Regions from separate parts of the Bacillus sp. Marseille-P3661 genome, predicted to be linked through region 2. Evidence: riboswitches for the same ligand, from Rfam matches in the RefSeq annotation. Region 2 holds a riboswitch; each other region holds the start of a gene.

Region 1 (10,724 bases), 1.9 Mb from region 2:
TCTTTGAATGGACGCCCTTTCACTTCTTTATAGAATTCTTCAATAATACGATGAAGCATATTTCCTGTTTCACGTGGGTCGATTTTGGTTTGCTTTTCAATTGGTGGTTCTACCTTCAAAACCTGCTCAAGTGAATATCTAAATGGGCATGCAGCATAGCGTTCTAATTTGGTAATAGAGATATTTGAGGACAATAGGGAAGTCTCCCACTTTGCTGATATACGTTCAGTCCCTTTTTCTAAGTAAGCAAGGTTTCTACGAAATTGTTTAAGTATTACCGGTTCTTGCTTTAATATCTTTCCTATTCCAGCATGATAAGCCAATTTCTCATCAAGTTCATCATCTGAAACATAAGTATTATTATTTAATCTGTTAATCGAAGAGTAATTCGTCGGCTTAACATAAAGCGTTGAATCCACTATATATTTAGAAGGTAGCATCGGCTGATTCGGATTCATACCTTCTACATATGAAAATGATAAATAAGTTGCTATATACTCTAACTGCGCAAAAGCTGCATCGTCTTTTAAGCGAAAATAACTTGCCAATGGAAGAGGATATGGACTATCTATTTCATCGACATATCTTTCCTGAAAATAACCACTAAGTTTCGTTTGTTTCGGAAACTCTCCTTCATTTAGACCTAGAACAAATAAATGTTTTCCCTTGAATATTGGTGCATCTCGAAAAGAATAAATTTCTATCCCATCATGTGGTGCACGGTCTATATATAACCTTTCATGTTCGAGTCTACTTAACAACCATACTTGATACGTGTCAAGGTGAACATTTACAGATTGAATTGGTAACGGTTTCTCATCGTCCAAACTGTACCTGAGAAATTCTATTAAGGTATTAAAAGCTCGTAATTCTAATGCGACGGCCTTGATCTGTTTTGATGATTTGGTCTTAATGATCTGTTTCCAAGTAGATGGTAGTGGCAGCTTGTCCAAAAGCCCTAGTAGGCTTTCATTATATTTTCTAATAGTTTGTTTTTCTTCTAATGATTGTTGATAATCCACAATGCTAGCCACAATTGAGCACACATCATCATGGCAAATTTCCCGATTAGCGATAAATTGTTCCTTAATTTGGTTATACTTAGTTGGCTCTATGAAACATAACTTGGCGACACTATCAACCAAATGAACTTGTTCCCATTTAGTTTGCTGGGGGACATGCTGCTGAAGAATAATAGTAATAAAAGCAAAGATACCAGTTTCAGTAAGTGATTTATTTATAACCTTCTTAATAGGAATACGTTTAGATAAGCTAATTCGCTCAAGCTCTGGTAAATAAATTTCCTCATTTACAAATACAAGTCCATATTGATCATAACGATTTCCATTTCTTTGTTTGTCAATTGAATCTAGTACACCATGAATTTCCTCTTCGATAGTCGTTGCGCTAGTTCGTTCTTTTTTCTTGCAAATCGTACGATCGAGAAAACTCAGTTCCTCATTATATGTAGTAAATCCCATCGTTTTTAAAGTTGAGACGGTTATATTAATTAAAGGTGTCTTAAACTCCGGAAGATAAATAGTTACTGGTACAGCAGATGCTAATAAATACTGTATTAATGAATATTGAACTGGACTAAAATCGCTATAACCATCGATTACTACATGACTCAATGGAAATTCAGTTAAATGTCTCCCTAGTTCAACCGCTTTAAATATCCGATTTTCTGGATCCATAAACCCTTTTGCGTCCCGATAAACATCCTCATACTTTTTAAATATAGGTTGAAGATCGAGTAGTGGTCGGGGGGTTTGTTCAATTGTTAGCCCAAGGCGTTTCAATTGGCCATATGTTTCAGCATATGCTTTTGCCTGTTGAACTAATTCTTTGTATGAATTATAGGTGTTCGCTTTGTCAAGAATTTCACAAAAAAAGAAAAACCGTTCTTCCTCAGTAATCTGCGTAAATTGATAATTTTGTTGCTGTAGAATAAGAATTGCCAAATCATCGAAAGTTTGAAATCGTATACCAGGCTGTCTTTTCCGAGCATGTTGAAACCATTTCATTGATGGTAAAAGGTAATAAATTGGTTTCACTTCATTTGTCTGAAAAGTATACCATTGACACAGTCGTTCCTGTGATGCGATGTCTGACAACGATGTAAATAGTAACCGACCCACAAAGATCACCCCATTAGGTAAATTTCTTTATCTACTATTATAGACAAAATGGAACATCATAAATAACATAGCTATTTTTTTCATAAACTCCACCGCTAGAATGAAGATTATAATTACCTTAGAACCAAAACCAATTAGGACTAATTAACCATTTTAGGGGAAAATGTCGAAAGTTGACAAATAGTATTTGAAGTTATTATCAATACGTCTTATTATTAAATTAATAATTTGATAAAGGCAAACTTATTGAAAGATAAGGACGCAAAGCCACGAGTCTAAGGTGTGGAACTATGACAGTCGGGTTGCCAAACGAACGGGTACAATTAACTATGATAAGTTTTAGAATTGACATTATCACAGCTTACCTGTCTTTTTGGTAGGCTGTTTTTACGGACCCCAGTTTGGGAAAGTAGTAGGTATACATACCAGCAAATAAATTTTTAATAGAAAGGCGGAAAGAAATTGACTGTATTATTTGGAACTGTCGAATATTTTGAGAGAGAAATTATGAATTATCTAGATGAAAATCAATTTAGTGGAGAAACTGATTACCATTTATCTATTATTACTGCGAGACTTGAGTATGAAATTTTACACGATTTTGTTTGCGATGAACAAATTCGCGTAGAATGTTTGAATAACCTTAAAAATGCTACCGATATACTATCTTTATGTAAATAAAAAAGTAAAATAAAAGATTAATGAAGCCCCCAATCCTAATATATCCACGTTGAGGGCTTTTTTAGTCTAAGGGATCCCTCCATAATTCCTTTTCATACTAATTTAACCTCTTTCTGCAATAAGAACAAGCGTTCCATCTGAATATTTTACTATATGTGCAACCTTTCTTTTTCCTCAAGTTAGAACCTTTATTTCAGCAACAATAAGTATAAAAAACTGCCCCAAAACAATTGGGACAGAATTCTTATTTCATATTTATCAGATCATGTTTGAAGGCATATATTACTGCTTGAGTTCGATCTTGGACTTCTAGTTTTCCTAGAATGTTACTAACATGTACCTTTACAGTTTTTTGGGATATAAAGAGTTGATCTGCAATATCTTGATTTGTTTTTCCTTCAGCCATTAGTAATAGAATTTCAAGTTCACGCTCTGTTAATTGATCATGTAGATGCTCCACAGGCTTTTGGCGCATTTTTGTCATTATTTTACCAGTAACTTCCGGTTCAAGAACAGATTGTCCTTTATATGTTGCCCGTATAGCATCCGCAATTTCGTTTGCTTTAGATGTTTTTAACATATAACTAACTGCACCAGCTTCAAGTGCAGGATAGACTTTTTCATCGTCTAAAAAGCTAGTAACAATGATTATTTTTGCATCAGGCCATGATTGAATAATCATTTTAGTTGCTTCAATCCCATCCATTTCTTTCATCACTAAATCCATTAAAATAATATCGGGTTTAAGCTCAAGCGCTAGCTTAACTGCCTCCCCTCCGTCATCTGCTTCTGCAATCACATCAATGTCAGTTTGTGAAGAAAGATATGCCGAAACTCCAATCCGAACCATTTCATGATCATCTGCAAATAGTACTTTAATCATTGCCACTCACCTCATTTTTTATGTAAGGTATTTTTACCTCTAACCGCGTACCTTGATTCTCAAGACTGATAACCTTAAGCGTTCCCCCTAATTCAAGTGCACGTTCTTGCATATTTTGCAATCCATATGAACTTGTTTTAACTTGATCTACAATGAAGCCAACACCATCATCAACGACACGTAATATCACTGTATCATCCCTTTTAATAACCATAACATGTAACGAATTTGCTTTTGCATGTCGTAATGTATTAGAGATGGACTCCTGTAATATTCGAAATAACTGATCCTCGACACCTTTGTCCATTTCGAAATTTTCTAGTTTCCAATCAACGATAATCGGAACTTTTTGCGTTAATTCAGTCAATAATTCCTCAATTCCCTCCTTTAACGACTTCCCTTTTAGGGCAACAGGTCGTAAATGGAGTAGCAGCGCCCGCATTTCTGATTGTGATTGATGAATCATGTTTTCGACCATTTTAAGTTGTTTTTTTACAGGTGAGTCTCGGAGTGAACTTGTTTCGTTAATCGCTGACATCATCATCGATGCTGCAAATAGCTGCTGGCTAACTGAATCATGAAGGTCACGTGCTAGACGGTTCCTTTCTTGAACAACAACCTCTTGTAAGCTTTTTTCACGATCCACTGCTCTTTCAGTTGCGAGTCTTTGTGACAATTCGGCTTGTTTTTTTAATTTCATTTCGAGACTAAGTAGGTGTTGTTGAATTTGATTAATCTCCTGTACAGTTTCTATCTGTTCAAAGGAGATTTTCTGACCTCTAATCAAATTATCAAGTTGCTGATCAATCAAGTGCAGCTTTTCACGCCAGAAAGAGCCTGATGAAATACCGCTTATTGTTCCGATACCAATCATCACCGTGAAAATTACAATTATATACGGAACCCCCAATACACGTGCAGACCAAAGCTCTGACCACTCTAGTAAAGGAAACGCATAAAACGTCGAAGATAGTAACAAAACTGCACTACCAAACGAAACGATTAAACCAACGATCACCTGTTTTATTATAAGGTTCATATTCTTTTCACCTCTATATCGCCTGACCAGATCGAGGTGAGTATTTTTACCCTTGGTTTCTTAGAATAATATTCTTCGCTTTGATAAGAAATAGATTGATTCATAAGTTTAATATAATGTTCACCTAATAAACTTGCACGGCCTATTAGCGAACTGTGAATAATATAAACTTCAACCTCATAAGGAACATAAACCTTTATATTTCCTATAAAATGTCTTATTGATATAATCGATTCCTCTGGAAGTACTGTGTTGCTTAAGTCAATAATTCTGTCCCCAAATCCTCCATGGATATTCACATCATGCCATTTATAAACTGTATCACTTGTCTTTTGATCACCCAAAAGTCGTTGTTCTAGCAATGGCTCTATCTTAATTAAAGGTTCTTGAGGCTTTATATCCTCGTCCTTTTCAAACTGAGGGATAATTTTTTCAGGTTCTTTTTTAGATCGAGAATAATGAATGACAAAAAGGACGATTGCGGCAATAAATAAGAAACGAACAGCGATCATATTTAAAATAGTAATTACTAGCGAAATAATGCCGATCCAAAATAAAACCTTTCCCCAAATTCGTTGGTATTTCTTCCAACCGATATAACTCAAAAAAGATGAGAACACTACTGTAAAAACTAGGCCGCCATTGAAAAAAGCTACCTCAACAATTAAGAGGATTACCCCTATGATCAATATCCAATTTAATTTATCTGTAGATAAGCGATGAAACATATAGGAAATCCCCTTTCAATTGTTGTATATTATTACCTTAAACGTTACGTCATAGCTAGTTAAAAGACACAGTCTGTCCTGTGCCTTCACATTTCAAATCATGTATTTCTAATAGTAGCATACCATATATCAATTCACATTAACTTCTTTTTTCATTGCTCTTTCAAGTTGGTCAATTTTACTATCAAACGTATTTCTATAGTAAGCACTATTCACTTTATGCTCTAAATTTTGGATATATTGATCAATTTCGTTAAAGCGTGAGTATGGTTTGTCGCCACTTTGTTCGATAACATTATTGATTTGATAGTGCGCTCTAGCCATATTTTCACGACCCATAAGTTCCATTCGTTTTATATGCATGTCCTTTAGACGATGTTTCATTTCCTCATATTTTTGTTCTAGAGTTGTAAATTGCTCACTTGCTTCTTCACTTAGTGCCTTCATACGCTCCGAACGGCCTTTGTATTCTTCGTATTCTTTCATCGCAAAGTTGTTCAAGTCTTCTTCGCCAGCCTGTTGAGCAATCTCAGCCTGGTATTTCCGTTTATTTGACATGTCTAAGGCAAAATTATACTCTTTCGTAAATTCCTCTTTTAAGCGATATTGTCTTTCGACCAATTTACGAACTTTTTCTGTTTCGGCCTCACTTTGACGCAAATACTGATTAAGTTTTGCAATCGGATTTTTCTCCTCTTTTTCATCTAATAAATCATGTAAATCTGCAGCAATTGCATCCTTTATACGTTTAATAATATTTGTCATTTTTCAGTTCTCTCCTTTAAGCTTGTTTTTATTTTGTTAATTCTGCCCATTGTTTTTCAAAATTCGTAAATGGATCATCACTAATTTCACTAGTGGCTACAGGTGCTTTCTTCACTTTCCATTCTTTATAAATTAAGTACAGCACGTAGGCAGCAGCTACACCGATTACAGCATATATGTTAGAAAATGTTATGCTTAGTACGAACAACCCTAAAATCACCCAACATACTTTTTTGAAAATTGAAGTTGTTTTAATAAACTGCTTAAAGATGACATACAGTAGCCACACACTTGCACCTAATAAAATCATTGGACCTAAATTTGCTAGCAGGATCATAAAAGTGATTAAACCTGCAATGAATAATAAGATTTTCTTCATCTTTTCTTCCTCCTTTCTGATATCTTGACTTAATCTTACCGAGAAAGAAGATTTTGTATAATGAGCCTAAGAAATATTTTGAACTAAGACTTAAGGCGTATATGCTCTAAATTCATTAAATTTAAAGGGTTCTAGTACCATTTTCTCTATTTTTGGTGAGATTTTAAAATTGGCTGAAAATAAAGTGTATATTAGGCTTATTAATTCCATAAAAAAAAAAAAGGATAAGCTGAACAAATCATTCAACGATCCTTTTCCTGCTATTTTCATTTCTTCCACCAATCATCAAAAACTGTTATCGGTGCTTGGCGTTTGTGTTCAGTTTTTAAATAGTGCGTTTCAATTTTTTCAGCACTTTCTTGAGCTATTTCTTTTCCTTCGAGGTAATCGTCAATTTCTTCATAAGTCACTCCTAACGCCACTTCATCCGGTAATTGCGGTTTGTTATCTTCTAAGTCTGCAGTAGGTGTTTTTAAGTACAAATGATCAGGGCAACCGAGTTCTTTTAATAGCTGTTTCCCTTGCCTCTTGTTCAAGCGGAAAATAGGGACAAGATCAGCTGCTCCGTCGCCAAACTTAGTGAAAAAACCTGTTACATTCTCCGCACTATGATCTGTTCCTAAAACTACTCCACTATGAGCTCCTGCAATACTATATTGCACCTTCATGCGCTCTCTCGCTTTTTCATTACCAACTAAAAAATCAGTTAACTCTACACCAGCAGCTTTCAACGAATTTACACTTGCATCGACGGCTGGCTTTATATTCACCGTATATGTCTTGCTGGGGTTAATAAATTTCAAGGCGTGCTGACAATCGTCTTCATCTCTTTGAATCCCATACGGTAAGCGAACTGCAATAAATGCATACTTTTCTTCTTTCAGCTCTTCATTTAACTCATCTACTGCCAATTGCGCAAGTTTCCCTGTAAGAGTAGAGTCTTGCCCCCCTGATATTCCTAGCACAAGACTCTTTAGGAATGGATATTTTATTAAATACTCTTTTAGAAACTCAATGCTCCTTCTTATCTCTTCAGCTGGATTGATAACCGGCTGCACTTTTGTTGCTTCGATGATCTCTTTTTGTAACTTTCTCATTGTCCAATCCCCTTCTATTTGTCTTTATTTAATTTGAGTAAATATTATGTTCAAGTGCATAATCTAATGCTAGCTGCGGTACAAGGTATCTCACACTAAGTCCATCCCTAATTCGCGAGCGAATCAACGTAGAACTGGTCTCGATGCTAAAGCCCTTACTTAAGCAATCGAAACGATGTTCATTTTTAACAAGGAATGAATCCCTCGCTATAATCTCTGCCATATCAAATCCTTCTCTTCCCATAACGATGAATTTATTGTTTTCAATTAACTCTCCGCCTTTATGCCAGCTCGTGATTTGCGCTAAGTTATCTGCTCCCATTACAAACTGTAATTCGTCCTTTGGGTATTCTTTTTTCAACTTTTGCATAGTTTCAAAGGTATAAGTTTCCCAACCTGATGCATCCATTTCAATTGTATTAACCTGAATTTTATCGTTATCTGCAATCGCTAATTTAACCATATTTAATCGATGTTCATTCGATGTTAATTGCCTTTCTTTATCTCTTCTTTTATCAGAGGAGGGTACCAAAATCATTCCGTCTAACTTCCTTCGATCAATCACCATTTCCATGGTTACCAGATGTCCAATCGTAATCGGGTCACAAGCGGAACCAAATACTCCGTATCTTCCCACTGCGTCTCCCTCCTATTTGTTGTCCTCTAATATTTGTTCAACCTTTTGTCTCGCTTCCTCAATATTAGCCATCTTGTTATTCCAACATTTAGGACTCAAGTCTACAGGATATTCCTCTGGATTTGCTGGTCGTTTGTATTCATCCCACAAAACATTTAAATTTGCTTTAGCATATTGCTGAATCTCACGAATGTCAGGAAGCTCATATACGAGGTTACCGTTTAGAAAAATATCTTGATGAAGCTCCTTTGCTTCAAAGTTAGTCACAAATTTACTAATATAGGTATGGATTGGATGAAATAATTTTAAGCGATTTTCTTCCTGCGGATTTTCTTCTTCTAATGTGATGTAATCTCCTTCAGATTTGTTGTTTGATCTGTTAATGATGCGATATACTTTTTTCAAACCTGGTGTAGTAACTTTTTCGGGATTGGAAGATATTTTAATCGTGTCAACCAGTTCACCGTTCTCATCTTCAATTGAAACTAATTTATAAACCGCTCCTAAAGCAGGTTGATCATAAGCTGTAATCAATTTAGTTCCAACGCCCCATACATCAATTTTTGCTCCTTGTTGTTTTAAATTAATAATGGTGTATTCATCTAGATCGTTTGAAGCAACAATTTTTGCATTTTGAAAACCCGCTTCATCAAGCATTTTACGTGCCTCTTTTGATAGATAAGCTAAATCACCACTATCTAAGCGAATACCAGTAAACTTTATGTTTTCGCCAAGCTCTTTTGCAACTTTGATCGCTGTTGGTACACCAGATCTTAACGTATCATAGGTATCAACAAGGAACGTACAGTCTTTATGCCTTTTTGCATATTCATGGAAGGCTATATATTCATCTTTATACGCTTGAACAAGTGAGTGAGCGTGCGTTCCAGCAACCGGAATTCCAAACATTTTCCCAGCTCTAACATTACTAGTTGCTTCAAATCCACCAATAAACGCGGCTCTTGTGCCCCAAATAGCAGCATCGAGTTCTTGCGCTCTTCGAGTTCCAAACTCCATCGCAGCTTCGTCCCCAATTACTTGTTTAATTCGAGCGGCCTTGGTCGCAACCAAGGTTTGATAATTGACGATATTAAGTAGAGCTGTTTCTATTATTTGTGCTTCCGCTAATGATGCCTCCACACGAATAAGCGGCTCATTTGCGAATACTAACTCTCCTTCTCGCATAGATCGAATCGTACCCGTAAACTTTATAGTTTCTAGATATTCTAGAAAATCATCTTTATAACCAATTTCCCGCAAATACTCAAGATCACTTTGTGTTACAGAAAAGTTCTGTAAATATTCGATAATTCTTTCTAGACCAGCGAAAATAGCGAAACCATTGTTAAATGGTAATTTTCTAAAATAGATGTCAAAAACCGCTTTTCGATTATGCATATCATCATTCCAATATGTTTCAACCATATTTATTTGGTATAAATCTGTATGCAAAAATAAGCTATCATCTTCATAGTTCTTCGTCATACTATCTGCCTCCAATGAAAATACAAATTCATTTTTCCTGATTAAAACTATTAATTAATTTACCATTTGATAATAAGGCTTAAAGCCATAAACTTGTTGAAAAGACAAGCATCTGGTTATTTGATTTCTGCTCCAAGTGCAGTTTGGAAATGACCTAATGCCCATTCATGTCCTGCAGAATTGAAACTAGCCACTGCGTCTTTGTATATCACTATTTTAAATCCTTTATTATAGGCGTCTACCGCTGTGTGCAATACACATATGTCAGTTGCAACACCAACTAAATGAACTTCTGTTATACCCCGTTCCCGTAACTTGACTTCTAGGTCCGTTCCTGCGAAAGCACTATAACGTGTCTTTGGCATATAATAAATATTTTCTTGCTCTTTATTATTTTGATAAAATTTATCAAGTTTACCAAAAAGATTTATGCCATCTGTTTCAGCAATATTATGTGGTGGAAAGAGTTTTGTTTCAGGATGATACGGATCTCCTTTATAATGTGTATCAATAGCAAAAATGACAAAATCACCACGTTTCGCAAATTCCTCAGTAATTACTACAACACGCTCTTCAATCGCTCTCCCTGGCTCACCACAATGTAAAACCCCATTTTCTGCTACAAAATCATTTGTATAATCAATATTAATTAGCGCTTTCATTTCCATACCCCCAAATTAAAAATAATTATCAACTTATCAATTGATTAAATTATAAAAAATTTAGTACTTTGCGTTATAAATAGAAATGATGGGCTCAAAATCATTAAATTGATAAAGTTGAGCACTACTTTTCGACCATTTCTTTGTTTTCTTTAATTTCCCATTGTCTGTCACTTTTTCAATAAATGGCAAGGTAGGCCCTTTTCTAAAAAACTGGGCGTCTCTTT
Region 2 (10,724 bases):
AGAAAGAAACCAACTTAATTGGGCGAAGGAATTATTGCGTCGTGCAAAAAATGAATTAAATGAAACGATTCGCTTGCAGCAGGGGATGATTTTTAAATATAAATTAATAAAAGGTCACTTTATTCATACCCTTTGCGATGGAGAACTAGTATATCGTATTAATCTGACGCCATCACAAATTGTTGGTAAAGAGCTACACGACTTCCTTAGTAAAGAAATTGCCGAAGAGAAGTTACAATATTACAAGCGGGCTTGGGATGGGGAAGAGAATATAACCTATGAAAACGAACATAATGGGATTTATTATCTCTGTGCCTTAAGCCCTGTCATACGTGGTGGAAAAGTTGTTGAGGTTATTGGGTCAGGTGTTGATATCACGGATCGTAAGCATATGGAAAAAGAATTGCAGAAGAGTCAGGAAAAATATCGGTTAATTGCTGAAAATATGACAGATTTAATCGGTATATTTGATGTCAATAGTAGGTTTCTATATGCATCACCTTCACATCAAACAGTGTTAGGCTATACACCTGAAAGCTTTATTGGGACATCAATATTAGAGTGTATTCATGCAGATGATGTTAAACCATTTAAGACGTTTTTTGAGGAAATGCTTGAAACAAAGGCTGCTGCAAAGTTTGAAATTCGAACATTTCATAAGAACGGTGCTTGCTTATTGCTCGAATGTTTCGGAAATCCGGTAATAGAAGATAACGGTGAAGTCGAGCGAGTTATTATGGTAGGACGAGATATTACTGAAAAAAGAAGAGCAGAAGAACAACTGATGAAGGCAGAAAAGTTGCAAGTAGTTGGAGAACTCGCTGCAGGTGTGGCACATGAAATTAGAAACCCACTGACTGCCATTAAAGGATTTGTTCAACTTTTCCAAGTTGGTCAAATTAAAGATGATTACTTTAACGTTATTTTTTCAGAGTTTGAGCGAATTGAGGAAATTATAAACGAATTTCTATCACTTGCTAAACCGAAAGAAATAAAACAAAGCTATACGAGCATTCCACAATTATATAAAGAGGTGGAAACCTTATTTGAATCTGAGGCAAACTTAAAGAATATCCAGTTTTCGAAAAAAATTACCGAAGATGTCCAGCCTATCATGTGTGATCGTAACCAAATCAAACAAGTGCTCATTAATGTCATTAAAAATAGCATCGAGTCCATTGAATCAGGAGGGCTTATCAAGGCTAAAATTTGCGCAAAGGAAGAGTATCTTGTTATCAAAATATCAGACAACGGCGTTGGCATCAGTGAGGAACGCCTACAAAAACTAGGTGAGCCTTTTTATAGTAACAAAGAAAAAGGAACAGGCTTAGGTTTAATGATGTGCTATAAAATCATCGAAGAACACAATGGCACCATTTCCTTCAAAAGCCAAGTGAACAAAGGAACAACTGTCAAAATTAAGCTGCCACTGGGGCAGGAAGTATAGATGAATGGTATAGACGTCTGGAGAGGTGTTAGGCCAGGTGCCAGGAAGGTTCCGAGCGCTAGCCATTTCTAAAGTGCCAAAAAGGTGCTAGGGTGCAAAGTGCCTGATCCACCAGGTGCCAGGCACTTCCTCACCAGAGTTCCATACACTTCCTCTTCAGGTGCCTGTTTCTTCTCTAGGTGCCTGTCACTTCCCGAAATTTGTCGAATGATATTTAAAAGTGGCCATTGTGGCAGAGAAATATATAAAATAAGTTGTTGGCAGAGCTGATCATTTTAATAAATGATTGGCTCTTTGTTTTAATGTCAGCGCGTTTGTAGAGTGTGGAAATTTAGTTAGCGTCCAATAATCTAGGAATTCGCTTAGAAATTGGATTATTGGATTACAAATACGATGAATTGGATTACAAGTACGACAAATTGGATAATAAATCATAAATTAGGATTATAACTACTAAAGTTGTTTTAGAAATCTAGGATTTTCGCTTAGCGCGGTCTAGAGGAATTTATTTATTTGGCATTAACAAACAATATTTTGCGTCCATTGAAGCTTTAAGCCAGAGGTATCAAGGTGGAAATACATATCTCAGCGCAGCGGCATGCTTAAAAACCTTAAACTCAAACCAACATAACAACCCTCAACCCGAAATTGCACACTGCCTAACCTACACAAAAAAGCCACCAATACTAGTACTGGCAGCCTATCTTTATAATTCTCTTTGTGGCAAGCTCTTCATATATTGATCAGAAAGCTGCATCAGCTTTAGAACGCGATTATAATCCTCTTCATATCGGGAAAAATCTTCAATCGGGTCCCTCAAGTAAATGTCAAGGGCTTCGCCATCAGTAAACCCTTCTTCAGGACGAAACGCAATGTCCTTATTAAAGAACGCTCCGTTTGGCATGTAATATCTCATTCCAAAAAGGTTATCGTAATAATTGACTAGGTCCTGCCCAAATATAACTTGATTTTCTAATGAAAGGTCGAGTAGATTTGCGACTGTAGGCATCATATCAATTTGGCCACCAATTGCAACGTTCTCCTCGCTAATGTTTTGCCCGCCAACAGTCACGATAAATGGAATATTAAATTGATCCAGCTGTGTATATTCATGCCCAATGGCCGCTTCTAATACTTCAAAATCAAGTTCACTTAAGCCGCTTGGCTGTAATCCGAAGTGATCTCCATAGAATACTAGTATGGTGTCCTCCCACATGCCTTCTTTCTTCAACGCGTTCACTAGCTGCTCCAATGCCTGGTCCGTATAGTTGATGGCTTTTAAATAAGAGCCAACTAAAGTGCCATCAAATTTTTCAGGAAGTTTAATAACATCATGGTTCCCCGGAATAATAAATGGGTGATGGCTAGAAAGTGTTACAAATTGTGCATAAAACTTTTGATTTTGCTCGTGCAGCTCCTTCAATTCTGGCAAAGCCATGTTATATACATATTCATCGGATGGTCCCATTCCGATTACATCTTCATGACCGAAATTACCGAAGAAATTGATATCGTAAAATTGATCAAATCCTAATGCCGGGTACATTTCATCCCGATTCCAAAACGTCACATCATTCGCATGGAAGGTTAACGATTTATAGCCTTGCTCCTTTAACAATCTTGGAAAACTAGGAATCTCGCGGTCTCCAAATGTTTCAGACGTTGCGGTCCATGGAGCAGGATATAATGATGTATTAAATAGAAACTCCGCATCAGATGTATTTCCTTGTCCAATTTGTTGATATACATTTGGGAAATAAAGACTTTCTTTTAATAATTCATTTAAAAATGGCGTGACTTCTTGGCCATCTATTTCAAGGTTCAATGTAAAATCTTGAAAGGCTTCGGCTTGAATCACAATAATATTTTTATCTTTTGCAATACCGTTCAACTTCAGATCCTCTTTCGGAAGGTGAACTATTTCCTTTAGTTCATGAACTAGATCAGGCGTTATTTCTTGTTCCGCATCTGTTAGTGCAGTTGCACTTGCCGCAACCGTTTTGGCTGAAAGAATTTCATATGTTAAAATACCTTGTTTTTCAGCAGCTAGCACTGTATCAGCAATCACAGTATCTTTTTGTGTAAAAATATTAAATGCTAGAAGAGCGATTCCGACTATCATCACAGGTAAAATAAATTTTAGTGTTCGTTCACGATTCTCAATCAGTTGTGCTTTTTTTCGAACCAATGCAAGAACAGTAAGTAGGATTAAATCTGCAAAAAGAACAAGATAAATCGGATCGATCAATTGCAGCACACTGTCCTTAATGGTTCCAACCTGGTCGATCTGCGAAAACGCTTGAAAGGTTACAATATAACCGTAATAATCATGGTAAATCAATATGGCTAGTAACAGTATTGAAAATACAAGATTTATGGTTACATACAATAGCTTTTTCAGTCTATACAAAGGGAATAACTCAACTAGTCCAAAAATAAAAAATAAATAGCCTATTTCTACAAAAATCGTATAGAAAAATCCTGTTCCTTCGAACAACAATGTTCTCACGACAAAAAACTTTAATAGTACAAGTGCTAGGAACACAAAAAACTGCGTATGAGTTTCTAAACCAAATTTTTTAAACAATCTATATCACATCCGGTAAAAGATATTGTTCTACAAAAATATTAGACTATTAAAAATACTAACGTTATCATTATATCACCATTTATGGTACCTGCCACTTGCTGAATTTTTTCCATTCAAGTGACAGGCACTTCCCGGATTTTGTCGAATTATAGAATATAATCTATTTTTTTGAAAAAAACCTCTTAGTTCTGAAAGTGAATTTTTCTCGAAATTTTATCGCCATTATTCGTCAATATAAGACTATTTACATATATCAATCCAATGAATTTTCTCCTATACTATGAGTAGATTTCCATAAAATAAATATCAGTCTTTCTGATCAACGGCAAAGCTATTGAAAGATAGTGACGCAAAGCTATAGGGACTAAGTCCTCCTGAGGATATGTTCGCCAGCTGCCAGTAAAGGTGAGTTCACTCATCCTTTTTCTGGATGAGTTTTTTGCGTTGTAGTAACTGAAAATTGCATTCAATAAGGGTGTAAATTCAAAATCTTTTGCGGTTATGTGTTTAAATTTTTTATATATAATACCTAATAATTAAGGAGGCTATAAATATGAAAAAGAAAGTAGTAAGGCTATTATCATTATTCCTTGTATTGAATTTGTTTTTATCGATGGCAGCTTTTGCGGCTACAAAAGACCCTATTATTGTGGTTGCCAAAAAAGGTGGCGACAATGGTGGAGGAAATAGTGGTAGTAATAATAGTAAAGGTAGTAGTGGTAAAAGCAGTAGTAATAGTAGCGAAAGTAATAGTAATAGTGGAAGCAACAGTACAAGTGATACTTCAACAGAAACAACAAGTTCTGACACTGTTACCGAGGTAGATACAGAGAATGCAAGTGTTGAAGAAACAGGTACATCCGAAAAGGAAGTTAATGCTACAAATGAAAGTGCTATTTCTAAAAAATCAGTTAAAGATCAAAAGAAAGCTTTGAAAACACAAGTTAAGAGTGGAGAAATTTCACAAGAAGAATACCAAAATCAAAGTGAACAGCTTCAAAAGGACTATGAAACTGTAAAAGATCAAATTAAGCAAGAGCGTCAACAACTTCTTGTTGAGTATAAGGGGAATTCTGCGGAGCTTAAGAAGGCTGCGGCCCAATTGAGTCAGCAATTAGAAACAAATGAAGAGGACATTGAAGCTGAAGAAGAGGTTTTAGAAACTATTTCAGAACTTTACGAAGCAGCGGGAGAAATAGATGAAGCGGTAGCAGCTCAGGAAGAGGCTGTAAAACTTGATTATGAAAACATTGGACGTTATAAAAAGCTTGCAAAATTGATGGAAAAGCAAGGTAATAACAATATAAAAGCATTTGTAAACGGAACACATCCAGTTTTCGATGTTCCCCCAGTTATCAAAGATGGTCGTACACTTGTGCCATTCCGTGCAATTTCCAATGCATTAAGCGCAGATGTTGCATGGGATGCTGAAACTCAAACGGTTATTGTAATTAAAGACGGTGTCGAGTTAAAATTAGTAATCGGTGAGTTAACTGCATATGTGAATGGACAGGAAATTAAATTGGATGTTCCTGCAGAAGTTATGAATGCTCGTACAGTGGTGCCGTTACGTTTTATTAGCGAGGCGTTTGGAGCAACGGTAAATTGGGATGATGAAACATCGAGTGCCATTATTATAGAAGATGAACTAATCGACGGAGAAATTACGGATAGTGCTGGCGAAGAAAATGCGACAACAGTGGAAACAATTACAGATGAAGATAATACGGTTACAGAAGAAACAACAGAAGGCGAAGAAAATACAGAAGTAGAATCTACAACAAACGAAAATACTTCTACAACTAGTGAAACAACAACTGCAGAAGGTACAACTTCTGAAACTGCCGAAAACGTAAGTGAAAGTGATGCAACAAACACAATAAATGACGTTCAAGATCCAGAAACTACAGCGACGAATTAGGTTTTCTTTAGTGATGACACATGACAGGAATTCCTGGTTAAATTGGTTCATATACAAAATGTAGATATTTTTAAAAGGGAGCTGATGGCTCCCTTTTGTTATATAAATTTATTTCAAGCTGTGATATGAATCCTTATATTAACTCCACATTTTGAACAGTTCGCTCTACCACGCGAGCGCCTTTCTTGGATACGAAATCACCGCCTGTTGAGAAAAAAATATTCTGAGCAAGTATCGTATCCATAGCAGCTGCTACTGCAATAGGATCAACAGGTTCTGTAGGATCATCAATTGAGATCGTTGAGGTTTTTCCTTCTAAATTCATAAACTGTAATTCTAGTTTTTTACTCATTGACTTTAACCTCCTTTCTTGTAAAATTTACGTCTACATTACCCATTGAAAATTTCATAGTTGCTGTTTCGCTTAATATAATTTAGCGGATGCTGCTGTAGAGATGAAATGGCTTGTGCAACTGCTAAAATCCCTTCAGGTGTAGCTGTTGTTTTCAAGTTGTTGTAATTCTTCACCTTTGTCATGATCTTGCCATCTAAATTCATCCCATGATCATACTCTAAACTTAATTGACTATCATACATATTTTCTAACGCTGCCATCGTTGATCACCTCCCTTCACTATATAAATAGCGCTAACTAGGGAAAAAGAGGGGTGCATATGAAAATTTTTTTATCGATGATTGATTTTGTAAAAAAAGATATAAGAGGATTCGACAAAATCCGGTAGGTGCCTGTCACTTGGAGGACAGTATTCAGGAAGATGGCGGGCGCTTTGCGAAACGACAAAATTCGGGAAGTGCCTGGCACTATGCAAAGTGCCTGGCACCATACGAAATGTCTGGCACCTGGTGAGGCTTTTGTTGGTGTTCGGCCAGGTATTTATCGGAAAAGAGGTAATTTGCCTTGCAGGTATACTGAGTTTTTTTGCATTTTTTATTAACATTTTATGAAAATATTGCTAGAGTAGTATAATATAATAGTTTTATTTAAGGGGGACGTAATGAAACGAATACGAATCATGCTGTCTTTTTTACTAGTATTATCATTAATTTTACCTACTTTATCGACAGCAGCAGCCAAGTCTACAAGAATTGCTATTACTAAAGATGTAAAAGGAAAAGTATATATGAAAAAAGGGGGAGGGAAGAAAGAGTTTGGTGTGAAAGATGGTTTTAGTCTTTCACAAGGTGATACTGTACGGACAGGAGTTAAAAGCTCAACGAACATTGTCTATGATGATGGATCTAAAAGTACGATCGGTCCTACTTCTAAAGTGGTTATTTCTAAACTTAAAAATGATGAATCTTCAAAGAAAACAAAAATTAAGATGCTTTCGGGTAAGATTTGGAATAGCATACAAAGCTTAACTAACGCTAATGATGAGTATGAAATTGAAACACCAACATCAGTAATGGGTGTTCGCGGTACATTATTTCTAGTGACAACATCTCCACTTGATAACTCCACAAAGGTTGTCGTTTTAGACGGAGAAGTTGGAGCATCTCGAAGCAGTGAGCAAAATGATTATGACAATAGCAACCCAGAACAAGTTATTTCTATAAATGAAACAATGGATATAACCTCTGCTCAAGAACCAATGGCTGAAGTTCAAACGTTGAATGCAGCTGAATTTGTTCAAGAAGTAGAAGTTGAAATTTTAGTAGAAGTGATACAAGACGTACTGACAGTTGCAGAAGAATCACATAATCAAGCCAATCAGTTGAAAAATACGCAAGAGCTTGAAACGCTAAAGAACTCTGTAAAACTTGTAAAACAAGCAGCAGCGCTCGCCCAAATTCAAGAAAATCTCGTTAATGCTGTTAAAACATCAAGTAAAAATGCAGAGGTTGAGTCTGCACTGAAAGCAAAAAATCAACCAACTCTTTCAAACATTGAAACTAAAACAAAACAATTGAAAGAAGAAGTATTGAAAAGTGAGCAGGAAATTGTTGAATCTGCCAAAAATGCAGGAATGACAGAGGAAGAACTTGATGAATTATCGGAACAAACGAAAATGGCGGAGACGTTCCCTACAAGCTCTGGAAATACAGGAAATAACGATGGTTCAGATTCCGATGATGAAACCACTTCAAATCCCGAGCCTGGAGAAGATGACGATTCAAACTCAAGCTCAGATCAAGGGCAAGATGATCATTCAAGCTCCAATACACCACCACTATTTGTCTCTGAACCTCAAGCACATGCAGGGGTGGGGAATGGTGACATTACACTAACAGCTAATTTGAATAAAGCTGGAACTGTTAAATATGTAGTAGTAGAACATGGTGCAACAGCGCCTAGTGGTTCACAAGTTTGGTCTGAATTAGCTGGTGATGTTAGTAGTTATGTTGTTTATGGCCATGGTAGCTTTACATTAAGTGGTTCTGCTTCAACATCTAGTACTATTAATAATTTACCAACCGGAAAATCATATGATATTTATATGGTTGCTGGATTGAGTGGGACAGATATTTTTCAAAATGATGTCCAAATCATCGAAAATGTGAATGTAGGTGATCTGAGTTCGCATTCAGATGAAACATTGTTAGAACAAGGCTTTGCTTTAGGTACAACATCAATTGAGTATAGACCTGCAAATGGAAATACTTTAGCAATTAAGGTTTCATCAGATTCTGTAATTCCTACAGGAATCGGTGAGTCTGCACCAGCAGATTTGCTTTCGTACCATAGGGGAGATGACATCGCTGTAAATGTAGGACAGTATATTCAATTATATGAGCTTGATTCTAATAATAACGTGGTTAAGTTTATGGAATTTAAGGTTGATAGTGAGCACATTAGATCTAATACAAAAACAAAATTAGAAATAGGCTCTCAGGATCCTAGAACCATAACTATGATGTTCAACACAGCATTAGAGGAATCTACTTTTACTACAACTGATGTGATCGAACTATTTGCCATAACAAATCAAGACAGCTCAAATGATGTAAATGAGGAAAATATCGAATCCATATATTGGGATCGTACAAATCTAAATGTACCTAAGTTAGTTATTACATTAAACAAGGAAATAGTTCTAAGCCGCTCATATATCATGGAGCTGGAATTTAAAGATCTCACTATAAAATATGCAGGCCTAGATGAGTATTTTGGTGGTCATACTACTGTAGATGCTATAAATGATGAAAGCCGTGTATACATAACGCTAAAGCATATAAAATCAATTGCTGGTAACGAGATGGATCCAGTACTAGCAGAATATGTTTCATGGTGGTTATATGAATTAATTGATTACGGTAATATAGAAAATTATATTGAAGATAATGCCGAACTATATCAAAGTAAAATTGCTGAAACTGCTGCACTTGATTTAGAGATGCTTCTAGAGATTATCAATCAAGTTAATGCAGAGGGTGATAGCGAACATGCTCCTGTAGATTTAGAAACACCAACGTTAGAACACGCTATTAAAGATGAACTAATATCGGAATGGTTGATTAGTACAGGCCTGACCGTGGGTTATCATTTTTCTGGTAATAACATAACATATAGTGTTCAGCTCAATGAAAGTGAAACAGGACTTATTGATGCAAGAATAAGGAACGAAAGCCTAATTCTTGAACCAACTGATAAGTGGGGTACCTCTATTAGTAACACTGTCGAGGTAGAAGTTATCGCAACCAATGAACATGGATCGGTTAGCGATACATATATAATCGATGTTTATCCAGACGTAGTTAATTATAGAATTAGCAGCACTTCGGAAGGAGTCAAACTTGAGTGGACAGACAGTAAAATTGCAGAGGTAACAGGTTACAAAATTTTCCGCGCTCAAACTGATCAGTTTGAGCATGTCAATCAAGCGGCAGACTTACTTGCTACAGTTGGCAAAGGGCAGCAGTACTATATTGATCAACAAGGCTTAAACTCGGATATCTATTATTATTTTATTAGACCAGTTGTTAATAATGAAATATTTTTAGAAGGTAAAGTAATTAATTTGAAAAGTTATCTAAAACAGTCCTTAAATTCCAATTTTGGTATATTTAGATCATTCATTAATAGTGATGAACTTGATTCCTTTAGCTTAAAGGGAATAAAGGAAAGTATTATTAACACTGAAAATATGGTCCAAGAGGCACTAGATAGTGGCTTGTCACAACAAGAAATAGAAGGACTTGATAATTACCACTACTATGTTTCAGCTAAGGAAAAATTTAATAATGTTACGTTTGATGTACACCCATCGTTTACAACAATGGATACCATTACGTTGAATTTTTCTGAACCGATCGTATTGGAGAATGGGGAAACCTTAGAACTTTCAAAGCTTAAACAGCTAATGGGTATTTTTAAAAATGACAGATTTTTCGTTGAGTTTGAGGTTATATCTATCAATTCTGATAAGACAGAAGTAGTATTACAGACTGCGACGCCTTTAGATTTTAACCAGGATTACTCCGTTTTCATTGATGATGACTTAATCATTAGTTCGACGGGGAGACGTTTAGTTGAATCAAGATATCCTATATTGGCTATTGAAATCGATTAATGTAGAGATTTTTTTAAAATTAACGCGTTTTATACCTGTTCGTGCGTTCAAATTTAGCAATATAATGTGATGTGAATGAGTATAGGCATAGCTTTTAACGCTATATTAAACATATTTTTATAATAACGCCTAAATCTTAGAGAAAAACAATCTGAGGTTTGGGCTTTTTTTGTTGATTTAGGGTAGTATGCGGACATACGATTCGTTATTTGTGGCAAAAAGGCGGTTTTTAGG
Region 3 (10,724 bases), on a different contig from region 2:
TATCACCAAACTGCAAATCTAAGTCAATTACTGCGACATTTAAATTATGTTTATTTAATGCAACAGCTGTATTAACTGAGATCGTTGTTTTACCTACACCGCCTTTTGTGCTACAGACTGTAATAACCTTTGCTGCTTTTTGCCTTTTAAAAGTTTGATCTGTTTCTTGTTTAAGACTGATAACTTGTTCAGCCTTTTTGAAAGATTCCACAAGCTCTGTTTCATCTGTATCAATATCAACTACATCGACAGCGCCAGAAAACATTGCTTTTTTATAATCAATATCAGCTTTGTTTAAAAGTAAAAGTACAGCAGTTAAAGGATAAACGCGTGTAATGCTTTGGCAAATCTCATAAGGATCGCTAAGTGTATTCGGACCAAGAATAACGACTGTTCCTTTTGAATTTTCAAGATCTTGTTTCAGATCAGAAAAGATCTCATAGATTTTGTTCATTTTACCTAACTCGTCAAGCAGCATTTTTACAGCTGATGAATACATGCGTTTCTCGGAAAGTATATAATAATTCATTCTCATTCGGCATCGTTCCTTTTATCCTAACGGAACCGTCCATATGGTGATCACTTAAGTTTATTAAGTAAGCTTCATATGGACGGTTCCGTTGTTTTATAACTTTGTATTTCATTACTCTTTAGTTCCTTTTAACATTAAGATAACTGTTCCAACATCCTTAGCGTGTGCTAGGGATACACCCTCTGTTGGATTAACTTCAACTGTAATCATTTGATAGGGCTCTTGATTTTCTCCTTCAGAAGATACTAATGTTTTACCAACAGCTAGCACTTTTATATTCTCTAATAAAATCTCGGAGCTTTTCTGATCGCCTGTCGGTGAAGGAAGAATAGCAATAATATCTACAATAGAACCTGGTCTAACAAAACCCGATACACTTTGAACTTCATCTACTGCTATTGATATAGCTCTTTTTCCATTTGCAATTTCAAGTGTAGGGTTCGTTGGTAAAACGTTTTCCTCTTCCAGGGTATCCTCTTCAGGATCTGGTGATTTTGCCATAACCGTTTGAGTAGTATTCCCTGTATTTGTAGTAACTATATAAAATATAGCTGACATTGTTAGGCCAAAAAGAATGGCTAACAACCAGATTTTTTTTGTATTCATAATAATCACCCACTATTGTGTAAGTTTAAAACTATATGTTCCAAAATTCGCTTGTGTAGAAGAAGACTGTCCTGCATGAGTTTCATTTATGAATCGGCCTGTAACAACAGCACCTGTACTAGTAGATGACACACTTTCTAAAAAGAACGTCGCAAAACCAACGACTTTAACCTGTTTAATCTGATTTTGATCAATCTGAATTGACTCGAAAATCGGAACAAGTACGATTCTCGAACAATCATTTGTGTAATTTAAATAAGTGGAGTTGGGACATAAAGAGATACGATGCTCAATCGCACGCTTTGTTGGACCTGCTAATTGTCCTGTTTGAGTATTTAAAATTGTTCCAACTTTCAAATCAAATTCATAACCATATTTTAAATCTGTTTCATAGTCTTTTGCTCCGGGACCGGTTAAGGCGATTGCACCAAAGTTTCCAGTTGCAGAATCACTAACTTTTAGCGTTTGTAGTGACCCAAAAGACAAATCTGAGCTTGGTTGCACACCTAATGGTATAGCTCCTTTGCCAGCTGATAGCGGTTGGAGTTCAACACGCGCATTTGCCTGCACTATTGGCTCGTTAATTCCTAATGCTTTGGCAAAGTAGAATGTTGCTTTTTTACTGACTATAACCTCTAGCATGGTATAGCTTTGATTTGTCGTCATTGTAAAATTTGTCAAATCTCCACCGTTTAAGTGGATTGCATTTTGAACCTCTTGTTCTGCTTGTGAATAATAATTTGGAAGCTCTTGTGCACCTGCTAATGCAGCAGCATCTGCTATTTTCTGGAGTCTATTTTTTTCAAGATAAATGGAGCCCATATCCATCACTAACGCAAGGAAACCAACAAATATGGACATCATGAGTGCGACCAAGACAATGACAGCACCTTCTTGTTGTTTTAAGAAAGGTTTCATTTTCATTCCACCCTCATGACAGTTTTTGTGCTAACCAATAAAGGGTTTGGCAGAAATTCTTTGAATAATGGAATCGAGAAAGTTATTGGATATGTCATATTTATCGTGACATAGGATCCACTCTTTCGGTTACTTGCCGAAGGTGTTGCAGAAATAGTAATATCATTAGCCTCAAGCGATGGTGCGGACTCTTTTGCTCGTTGTACAACTTCGGTATCTAGTGCACCTAAGCTAGCGATTCGACCTGCTTCCCGACCTGCATGCTCTAGCGTTAGATATGCATGAAAAATACGTCCGAAATCAACAATACCGAAAACTAAAAACAATAAAATAATTAAACTTAAAGCCAATTCAACGGTAGCTTGTCCTTTTTGTGATTTAATCAAAGTAGACTCACTCCCGTATAGCCTACTGTTCCTAAAACAATCGCAACTCCATATGGAAAAGCGTGATGCAATTCATTTTTACTTAGGCCATTTAATGTTCTTAATTGTGCTGAAAAGAAAATTCGTTTTAAAGAGGATAACAATTCTCGCTGTTTAAGTAAGATTATTAATGCTATAATACCGCCAATTATGGCTATATAGATAAAGGATCCAATCACAAATGCTGTACCTTTTAAAGCTCCAATTGCCATTAAAAGTTTTACATCGCCAGCAGCCATACCCCCTAACGCATAAGGAATAATTAATAATGCAAATCCAGTTAATAATCCTAATGAACTGAATACAAACCCATCCCAACCTGCTGTTAGGGTGTGTAACACAATTCCTAGCAGCATTGCTGGAAAAGTGACGATATTTAATATTTTTCGTTTCTTAATATCCGTAAAAAAAGATATAAGTAATGCTATAAGTAAGATGACGTATGTCATTCTTAAACACCTCGCAAGTAAATCTTCAATTTAAAGAAAACCCCAACTTTGACAATTCATTGGAATGAAAAAGTAGGGGTTTTCTAAAGGATTTGTTTTTAAGAACCAGACGGTGTAGTTGTACCTGTAATTTTGCTAGTAATTTCACCAAACTTTTTACTGATTTCTCCACCCATTGTTGTCATTGCTATAACAGCTGCTAAAGCGATTAATCCTAGAATTAATCCGTACTCTGTCATACCTTGTCCTTCTTCTTCTTTAAAAAACTTTTTTATTGAATTTATCATTTGTGAGTTCATCCTTTTCGATTTTTTTGCATAAAAAAATACTATTCGCCGAAGAATAGTAGGTAGTCCTCACTATTTTCGGTAACTGGCTGGCATATCGTTTTTTAGTGTTGACGATTTAGCCCCTTTAGTTTTGCGTCCCGCAATTTCCCACGGTTTGCCTTTATCTCTTTTTTATATGAATAATTCTTTAATGAATGTAAGTTGTTGTTTATGATCCAGACGTTGTAGTTGCACCTGTTATTTTGCTCGTAATTTCCTCGAACTTTTTACTAATTTCTCCACCCATTGTTGTCATTGCTATAACAGCTGCTAATGCGATTAATCCTAGAATTAATCCGTACTCCGTCATACCTTGACCTTCTTCTTCTTTAAAAAACTTTTTAATTTGGTTCATCATTATATGTGACCACCCTTCAGAATATTGAGATATTTTTTGTATAAAAAAATACTATCCCCCGAAGAATAGTAGTATCTAGCGATCACTATTTTCGGCAACTGGCTGGCATATCGTTTTTAGTGTGACGATTTAGCCCCTTTAGTTTTGCGTCCCGTGATTTCCCACGGTTTGCCCTTATCACGTTGTATTACAAACAACCGATTGCTTGTTGTCGCTGTTGTTTGTAAATGAATAATAGCATCTCTAAACTAAAAGCGACAATGACAAAATTATTCATTTTATAGTTAATTATGGTATAAAATATTTAAGATTTCTTATAAAATCTTTACTTCTACATAAATAATGTCTATTAATCCAACATTTATACTTTTAGTTAATCATTATGCTTATAAAGCAAAGGTCGTGTTTTAGTGAGGTTAATTGAAACAAAAAGAGTGCATGAAATTCCTATAAAAATCATTAAATACACTAGCTTTTTTAAACGATTTAGAGGATTAATGTTTCGGCTTAAACCGATTGTTAATGAAGGAATTCTAATAGAGCCATGTAATTCGATTCACATGTTTTTTATGTTTTTTCCTATTGATGTCGTTTTTTTGAACAAGAACAATCAAATTGTTTATGCAAAAGAAAATGTTAAGCCTTGGACCGTTATCTTTCCGATAAAAAACGCTAAATCAGTATTAGAATTACCTGTAGGTTCGATATCGAGGTATCATATCAAGGCTGGTAGTTCGATAAATATATGAAAATACATTGTTGGTGAATCCTCTTCATCAACCTGATGAAGAGGATTCACTTGGTATTTTTTACGCGGTTTCCTCTTCATTGGCTTGATGAAGAGGATTCACTTGCTATTTTTAATGCGGTTTTCTCTTCATCGGCTTGATGAAGAGGTTTCACTTGGTATTTTTAATACAGATTCCTCTTCATCGGCTTGATGAAGAGGATTCACTTGGTATTTTTTACGCGGATTCCTCTTCATCGACCTGATGAAGAGGATTCACTTGGTATTTTTAATACAGTTTCCTCTTCATCGGCTTGATGAAGAGGAATCACTTGGTATTTTTTACGCGGTTTCCTCTTCATCGGCCTGATGAAGAGGAATCACTTGGTATTTTTAATACAGTTTCCTCTTCATCGGCTTGATGAAGAGGAATCACTTGGTATTTTTTACGAAGTATCCTCTTCATCGACCTGATGAAGAGGAATCACTTGGTATTTTTTACGCGGTTTCCTCTTCATCGGCCTGATGAAAAGGAATCACTTGGTATTTTTTACGCGGTTTCCTCTTCATCGGCTTGATGAAGAGGATTCACTTGCTATTTTTAATGCGGTTTTCTCTTCATCGGCTTGATGAAGAGGTTTCACTTGGTATTTTTAATACAGTTTCCTCTTCATTGGCCTGATGAAAAGGAATCACTTGGTATTTTTTACGCGGATTCCTCTTCATCGGCCTTATGAAATTGTCATTCTCATCCATGTATTTAACAATAAAAAAAACTATACGCTGATAGACAGCTTTTGCTGTCTATCAGCGTATAGTTTGACCGTTTGCTTACAAAACCTTTTTATTTAACTCCCATACTATAAAAGTCAATTAAATCCTCAACATTTGGAGCGAATCGAGTTTGGAATCGTTTAGTAGTGACATCAAATCCATCGCTATAATGATGTTTTTGTTTCTCTAAAGGCAATTCAATAAACTGATTTTTTTCTGGATCTCGAATCACACCAATCGGATCTTCACCACGTTCAACTTTTGCAATTTCTTCTTTTATCATTTGACGATACATAATAATGCCTTTATCTGTTGTTCCAAGACGCTCATCAGTGCGGTCTGCTATTGCCCCCTGCGTAATCCAACACATAATATCTTGACCGTCAATATAATCAACTATATACTCACCATTTTCATTTTTATATGGAACCTCATAAAATGGAATTTCTTTTAAAGACTCAGGAATCTCAACAGATGGATGCTGAGCATATGCTTGATACCAAACATGCCATGTTGTTTCATCATCTACGGGCACACGCATTTGAAACGCATAGCTGCCTTCACCGGCTGTTCCTCCAACAGCTAAAATGTATGGGAATACAATTGGATGCCCTACTTTCCAATCATCACTTTCCTCAGACTGTCCTTCAAATAAGCGGCGTTTTATAATACCATACTCAAATCGATCAAATGCTATTTTTTTATGATGGCGCACAAATGCATTTTCATCCACTTCTCCCTTTTGTTCTTTTACAAACTGAGCATAATGGCCGTGTAGCCATTCGGTATGGGCTGGGTCTAATGAATTTTCCATGACTTGAAGGAAATTTACCGGTAAGGTTGCATGGCCAATGCTACGGATAGCGTTTTCTACTGCAAAACCATCTATACGTGGTAGAAGTGGAGCCGGTTTAGGTCCTAAATAGGCAAAGAACAACCCTCCCATCTCTTGCACTTCATACGCTTTTATTTTAATCCGATCCTTAAATGTACTTGTTTCAGGTTCGTTTGGTTGATCAGTACAGTTGCCCTTACTGTTAAAACACCAGCCATGATACTGGCAGCGAAGTCCTTCTTCAGCAGGCATACCGTAAGCCATAGAAACACCCCGATGCGGACAACGTTCCTGAATTAATCCAATATTACCTGAACGATCTTTATAGAGTACTAAATCCTCTCCCAATAAGCGTACTTTTTTTGTAAATTTGTCTTTTAATTCAGAAACTGCTGCTATTGGAAACCAATAACGTCGGAGTAAATTACCCATTGGCGTTCCTGGACCTACCTGTGTAACTGTTTTGTTTTGCTCAGCACTCATCATAATAAATTCCTCCCTTTTAACAATTAAAACTTTGCCCCATTATTTTGTTTCGTATTACGAAACATGTTTTGTATTATGAAATTTATAAAAATAATATATCATGTTTTCCATATTTTTTCAATTAAAAAAACTAAAATTTCTGAATTTTATATTCACACTTCTTTATATTGAAATGAAATGGACATGAAAAATAATCAACTGTTTAGGTTGTTATTTAGGAACATAAAAAGAAACCACAGCTGCTATAAAACTGTGGTAACATGAACAACCTTTCTTTTTCCTCATCTTAATTCTCTACTCTGTTGTCTGAAAAATCGCAGATTTTATTTTAACTTCATTTTGCAAGAAGTCTTTTATTAAATAAACAGTATTACTGTTTAATGGAATACCAGACTTTAATCTTTCTACAAATAACTCATTTTCAATCTCTCCAGGTAAATAAATACGCTGTACATCTTTAGCCTTAGGAGATGTTTTAAAAGTGCTTATCATGAAGTCTACTCTTGTTTTGAATTCATCCACTGGTGTAAATTTGGATATGTCAAGGGCTCCGAAGAGATGTCCGCAACCCCATGCAGTCTGAACATTACTTTGAACATTATTTGTTTCATTTAATAAATTTTCCCCTTGTTCAAAAGATAATAAAGCACCCGTTAATACAGCCGATAGTACTTCATTTACAACAGCTATTCCATATCCCTTATGTCCTCCAAATGGTAATACAGATCCTCCTAATGCCTCCCAGGCGTTAGTTGTCACATCACCATCTTTATCTAAGGCCCAATTTTCTGGAATAGGTTGATCATTTCTAGCCATCATTCTGATTCTACCTCTTGCGGAAACACTACAAGCAATGTCTAATATTATCGGTGATTCGTCTCCTGCTGGAATAGCATACGAAAATGGATTATTACTAATTAGAGACTTACGACCACCCCAAGGTGCCATAACATCTCGACCATTAGTCACACTGAAACCGATCATATTATGTTCAATTGCTTTTTTAGAATAATAGTATGCAGGTCCAAAATGACTACTATTACGGACTCCTACTAAGCCAATACCAAATTGTTTGGCTCTTTCAATCGCTAATTCCATAGCATAATTAGCACCTAAAACACCCAGTGTATTATCACCATCAATAACACTAAATATCCCATTATCCACAATATGATTAAAATTGGGTTGAGCATTTAATTGTTTTTCTATAAAACCTCTAGTGTACCGTGGCAAGTTATGGATACCATGTGAGTGAATCCCTCTTAAGTCTGCATCAACTAATACATCTGCGATTATTTCTGACATCTTTTTGTCTAAACCAGCAATATCAAAAGATTGTTTGGCAATGTCTCTAAGAAGTTCAGCAGATACAATCATTAATTTCTACCTTTCAATTGTGTTTCCGGTACATCAATATTAAATAACTTAATTGCATTACCTCCTAAAATATTTCGTTTTGCCTGTTCATCTAGAAATGGTAAATCATATATGGTGCTTGGTAAATCAAAGTCCCAATGTGGGTAATCTGATGAATACATTAACTGTGTTTCTGCATTGATTGCTTTAAATGTTGACTTCAATAACTCCAAATCATCCGGTCTTTCCATTGGCTGTGTTGTAAAATAAAAATTACGAATATATTCACTTGGTTTCTTTGTTAATATCGGCGCTTCGGAAGAACGCATCATGTACTCATGATCTAAGCGCTGCATCATAAATGGTACCCAAGCTAAGCCACTTTCAATCCAAATCACTTTAAGATCTGGGAACCGTTCAGAAATGCCATTGATGACCCAATTCGTTAAATGAATCATATTATAGAAAGTAAATCCTAGTGCATGTACAGAAATAAACTTATTTAATTGTTCCATTGAACGTTCACCCATCCAATGATAACCGGCATGAAATCCAAGTGGCATTTTTTTCTCTTGAAGTAACTCATATAATCTCATATACACGTTATGATGGACCGGTTTATATCGAACACTTGTAACCATAAAACCTACAACACCAGGTGCATCAGAAAACTCTTCCACTATGCGAATGCATGCCTCCGGATCATTGAATGGGAGGTATAGCATTGTCTTAATTGACGAATCTTTTGATACGATTCTATCTGTAATCCATTTTGCATAGGCCCTAGCAACTGCTACCTCTATTTCTTGTTGAGGTTGTAAACCTAGATTCAACATCGGAGTAGGGAAAATAATAGAATAATCAATACCCATTGAATCTTTATAACGCCGAATCAGTTCAAGATCACGATCAGAAAGTGAAACTCCTTCTTTTACACTCTCAGTGCGTCTCTTTTGATACCGTGAAATTCTTCCACCCATGTCTTGATTACCTAATTCAGATGGAAGAAGTCCTGGTCTTCCTCCACCTTTTCTCGCTGAAGCTTCAGCCATATGTTTTATAATTGGCTCCTCAATGTATTGAATAATTTCAGACCACGATTCGTTTTCATAATGGTGTGCATCAACATCGACAATTGGAAACTTATTATAACCTCTAACTTCAGCTTGTTTTTTTGCTTTTGCTAATAATTGACGTGTATCAAATTCACTTTTCACTATTTTCACCCTTTATTTAATAAATTTAATGTTAGTTCCAAGATTGCCATAATCCGAGTTCAAACAACTCAACATCTGCAGCTTTTAACATAGCTGATACGGTAATCATGACCTCAGTCGCACTGACATTTTGATCAAATGGTGAAAATCTTATCTCATCTTTTTCTATCTTTGAAACATAAAGTTTCACTGCCAATGTTAATAATTTTTGTATCGTTTCCTGACTCAATTCCGCCCCATGTTCTCCACTTCGATTAGATAAAATATCTAAATTAATATATTCATTGATAATCTCTTCTAATTTAGTAAGAGTACTATTATTTGACGATGACATAAACCTCTTCCCCTTCCTCCAGAACCTCAAATTTCTTTAAACATTTACTTTTATCAGCTGCACTTTCACCAGTCTTAACATTAAATTCCCAACCATGCCACGGACATACAATATGAGTGATATCGTCTGAAAATTTTTCTCCTAAAACTGTCTTATGTTCACCAAAAATTGTTTCTACCTTCCCTAGTATTTCTCCCTCACATACTGGACCGCCTTGATGTATGCACTCATTTAGATATGCAAAGTATTGATTATCAACTTTAAAAACACAAATCTCTAATTCTTCGTTACATCTTATAATTTTTCTATTATCTTCTAAAAATTCACTCGTATTGCCAACCAAATATGTTTCCATATATATTTCTTACCTCCCTAAAATCTTTTTTACTTTGCTTGTGTAACTACATCAATGAGTACCGGTACTTTATCGCGTTTAATAATTTCAATTGCCTCTCTAATAGTTGGTCCAAGGTCCTCTATTCTTTCAATTGGACCTATACCATGAATACCAAATGTTTCAGCCATTTTTGCAAAGTTGACATTTGGATTTTCTATTCTAGTGCCAATTACAGTTCGTGATACATCTCTATTTCGATGACGTGCTATATTGATTTGATGTTCCTCAGAATTGTAGTAAGAACGGTTGTTAAACATCACAATCAAAGCTGGTAATTCATGATGTGCTAATGTCCATAGCCCTCCAGAAGTGAATAACAAATCACCATCTGATTGAATATCAACTATTAATTTGTCAGTACCTCGGTGTGCTAAACAAGCCCCAATTGTCATCCCGATGCCGCAACCGATACCTCCTCCAGCCCAACTTACCCCTAATGACTGACGCGGTTCTTTTATATCAAAGATTCTATTAACCCAACCACTTAAGCCACCATTAGCTACCATAAAATCTTCATCTTTTATTGCATTCCACAACTCAAGAGCAAATGCAGAAGCAGTGATCGGTGATTTTTGTTTCTGTTCCTCAGCCGTATTCAACCATTCTGCTCGTAGTCTGTCATGCCATTCTTTTACCTGACCAAAACGATCTTCTATAGTAATGGTCCCATTATTTACAGTTTGATTTTTTTCAGCAATAATCTTCTTCAGTAATGGTAATGCTGTTTTTGTGTCGGCTAGTATTGTTTTTTCAGTAGGAAACAACTTTTGGTAGTCTGCAGCCCATGAACGAACGCTATAATCTTGCAATCCCATAGAAAATACCCGAACGTCATCCCTTAACACAGATTCTGTTTTACGTGTAACTCGATCGATCTTTGAGACAGTACCAAAAATATCTCGAACATCAAGCGCTAATATTACATCTGCTTTTTCCAATACATTATGATTATCACCTGTTAAATTCATTGGATGAGTAGTT

What was found. A riboswitch is a leader RNA that binds a small molecule or an ion and turns the genes downstream of it on or off. The one in region 2 is predicted to bind cyclic di-GMP.
Region 1: another riboswitch for cyclic di-GMP. It lies ahead of C1724_RS09075 (hypothetical protein); the one in region 2 lies ahead of C1724_RS00430 (copper amine oxidase N-terminal domain-containing protein).
Region 3: another riboswitch for cyclic di-GMP. It lies ahead of C1724_RS20690 (Flp family type IVb pilin); the one in region 2 lies ahead of C1724_RS00430 (copper amine oxidase N-terminal domain-containing protein).

Annotation. Positions count from the first base shown of each region.
Region 1 covers NZ_LT965953.1:1,968,813-1,979,536, forward strand. The annotation lists gene C1724_RS09070 (PD-(D/E)XK nuclease family protein) at 1-2,141, opposite strand, end outside; cyclic di-GMP riboswitch class I at 2,368-2,451, shown strand; gene C1724_RS09075 (hypothetical protein) at 2,604-2,822, shown strand; gene C1724_RS09080 (response regulator) at 3,067-3,705, opposite strand; gene C1724_RS09085 (sensor histidine kinase) at 3,698-4,744, opposite strand; gene liaF (cell wall-active antibiotics response protein LiaF) at 4,741-5,472, opposite strand; gene C1724_RS09095 (PspA/IM30 family protein) at 5,602-6,237, opposite strand; gene C1724_RS09100 (lmo0954 family membrane protein) at 6,266-6,616, opposite strand; gene nadE (ammonia-dependent NAD(+) synthetase) at 6,883-7,713, opposite strand; gene nadD (nicotinate-nucleotide adenylyltransferase) at 7,742-8,350, opposite strand; gene C1724_RS09120 (nicotinate phosphoribosyltransferase) at 8,363-9,835, opposite strand; gene C1724_RS09125 (cysteine hydrolase family protein) at 9,952-10,503, opposite strand; gene C1724_RS09130 (NUDIX hydrolase) at 10,558-10,724, opposite strand, start outside.
Region 2 covers NZ_LT965953.1:74,437-85,160, forward strand. The annotation lists gene C1724_RS00420 (EAL domain-containing protein) at 1-1,447, shown strand, start outside; gene C1724_RS00425 (LTA synthase family protein) at 2,154-4,034, opposite strand; cyclic di-GMP riboswitch class I at 4,352-4,438, shown strand; gene C1724_RS00430 (copper amine oxidase N-terminal domain-containing protein) at 4,591-5,958, shown strand; gene C1724_RS00435 (DUF2922 domain-containing protein) at 6,092-6,310, opposite strand; gene C1724_RS00440 (DUF1659 domain-containing protein) at 6,349-6,573, opposite strand; gene C1724_RS00450 (FecR domain-containing protein) at 6,975-10,490, shown strand.
Region 3 covers NZ_LT965956.1:354,375-365,098, forward strand. The annotation lists gene C1724_RS20660 (AAA family ATPase) at 1-535, opposite strand, end outside; gene cpaB (Flp pilus assembly protein CpaB) at 644-1,138, opposite strand; gene C1724_RS20670 (pilus assembly protein TadG-related protein) at 1,151-2,056, opposite strand; gene C1724_RS20675 (TadE/TadG family type IV pilus assembly protein) at 2,059-2,442, opposite strand; gene C1724_RS20680 (A24 family peptidase) at 2,439-2,930, opposite strand; gene C1724_RS20685 (Flp family type IVb pilin) at 3,029-3,217, opposite strand; cyclic di-GMP riboswitch class I at 3,295-3,389, opposite strand; gene C1724_RS20690 (Flp family type IVb pilin) at 3,429-3,617, opposite strand; cyclic di-GMP riboswitch class I at 3,708-3,800, opposite strand; gene C1724_RS20695 (DUF192 domain-containing protein) at 4,028-4,366, shown strand; gene C1724_RS20700 (aromatic ring-hydroxylating dioxygenase subunit alpha) at 5,189-6,439, opposite strand; gene C1724_RS20705 (Ldh family oxidoreductase) at 6,734-7,816, opposite strand; gene C1724_RS20710 (amidohydrolase family protein) at 7,816-9,012, opposite strand; gene C1724_RS20715 (hypothetical protein) at 9,044-9,346, opposite strand; gene C1724_RS20720 (Rieske (2Fe-2S) protein) at 9,330-9,701, opposite strand; gene C1724_RS20725 (thiamine pyrophosphate-binding protein) at 9,731-10,724, opposite strand, start outside.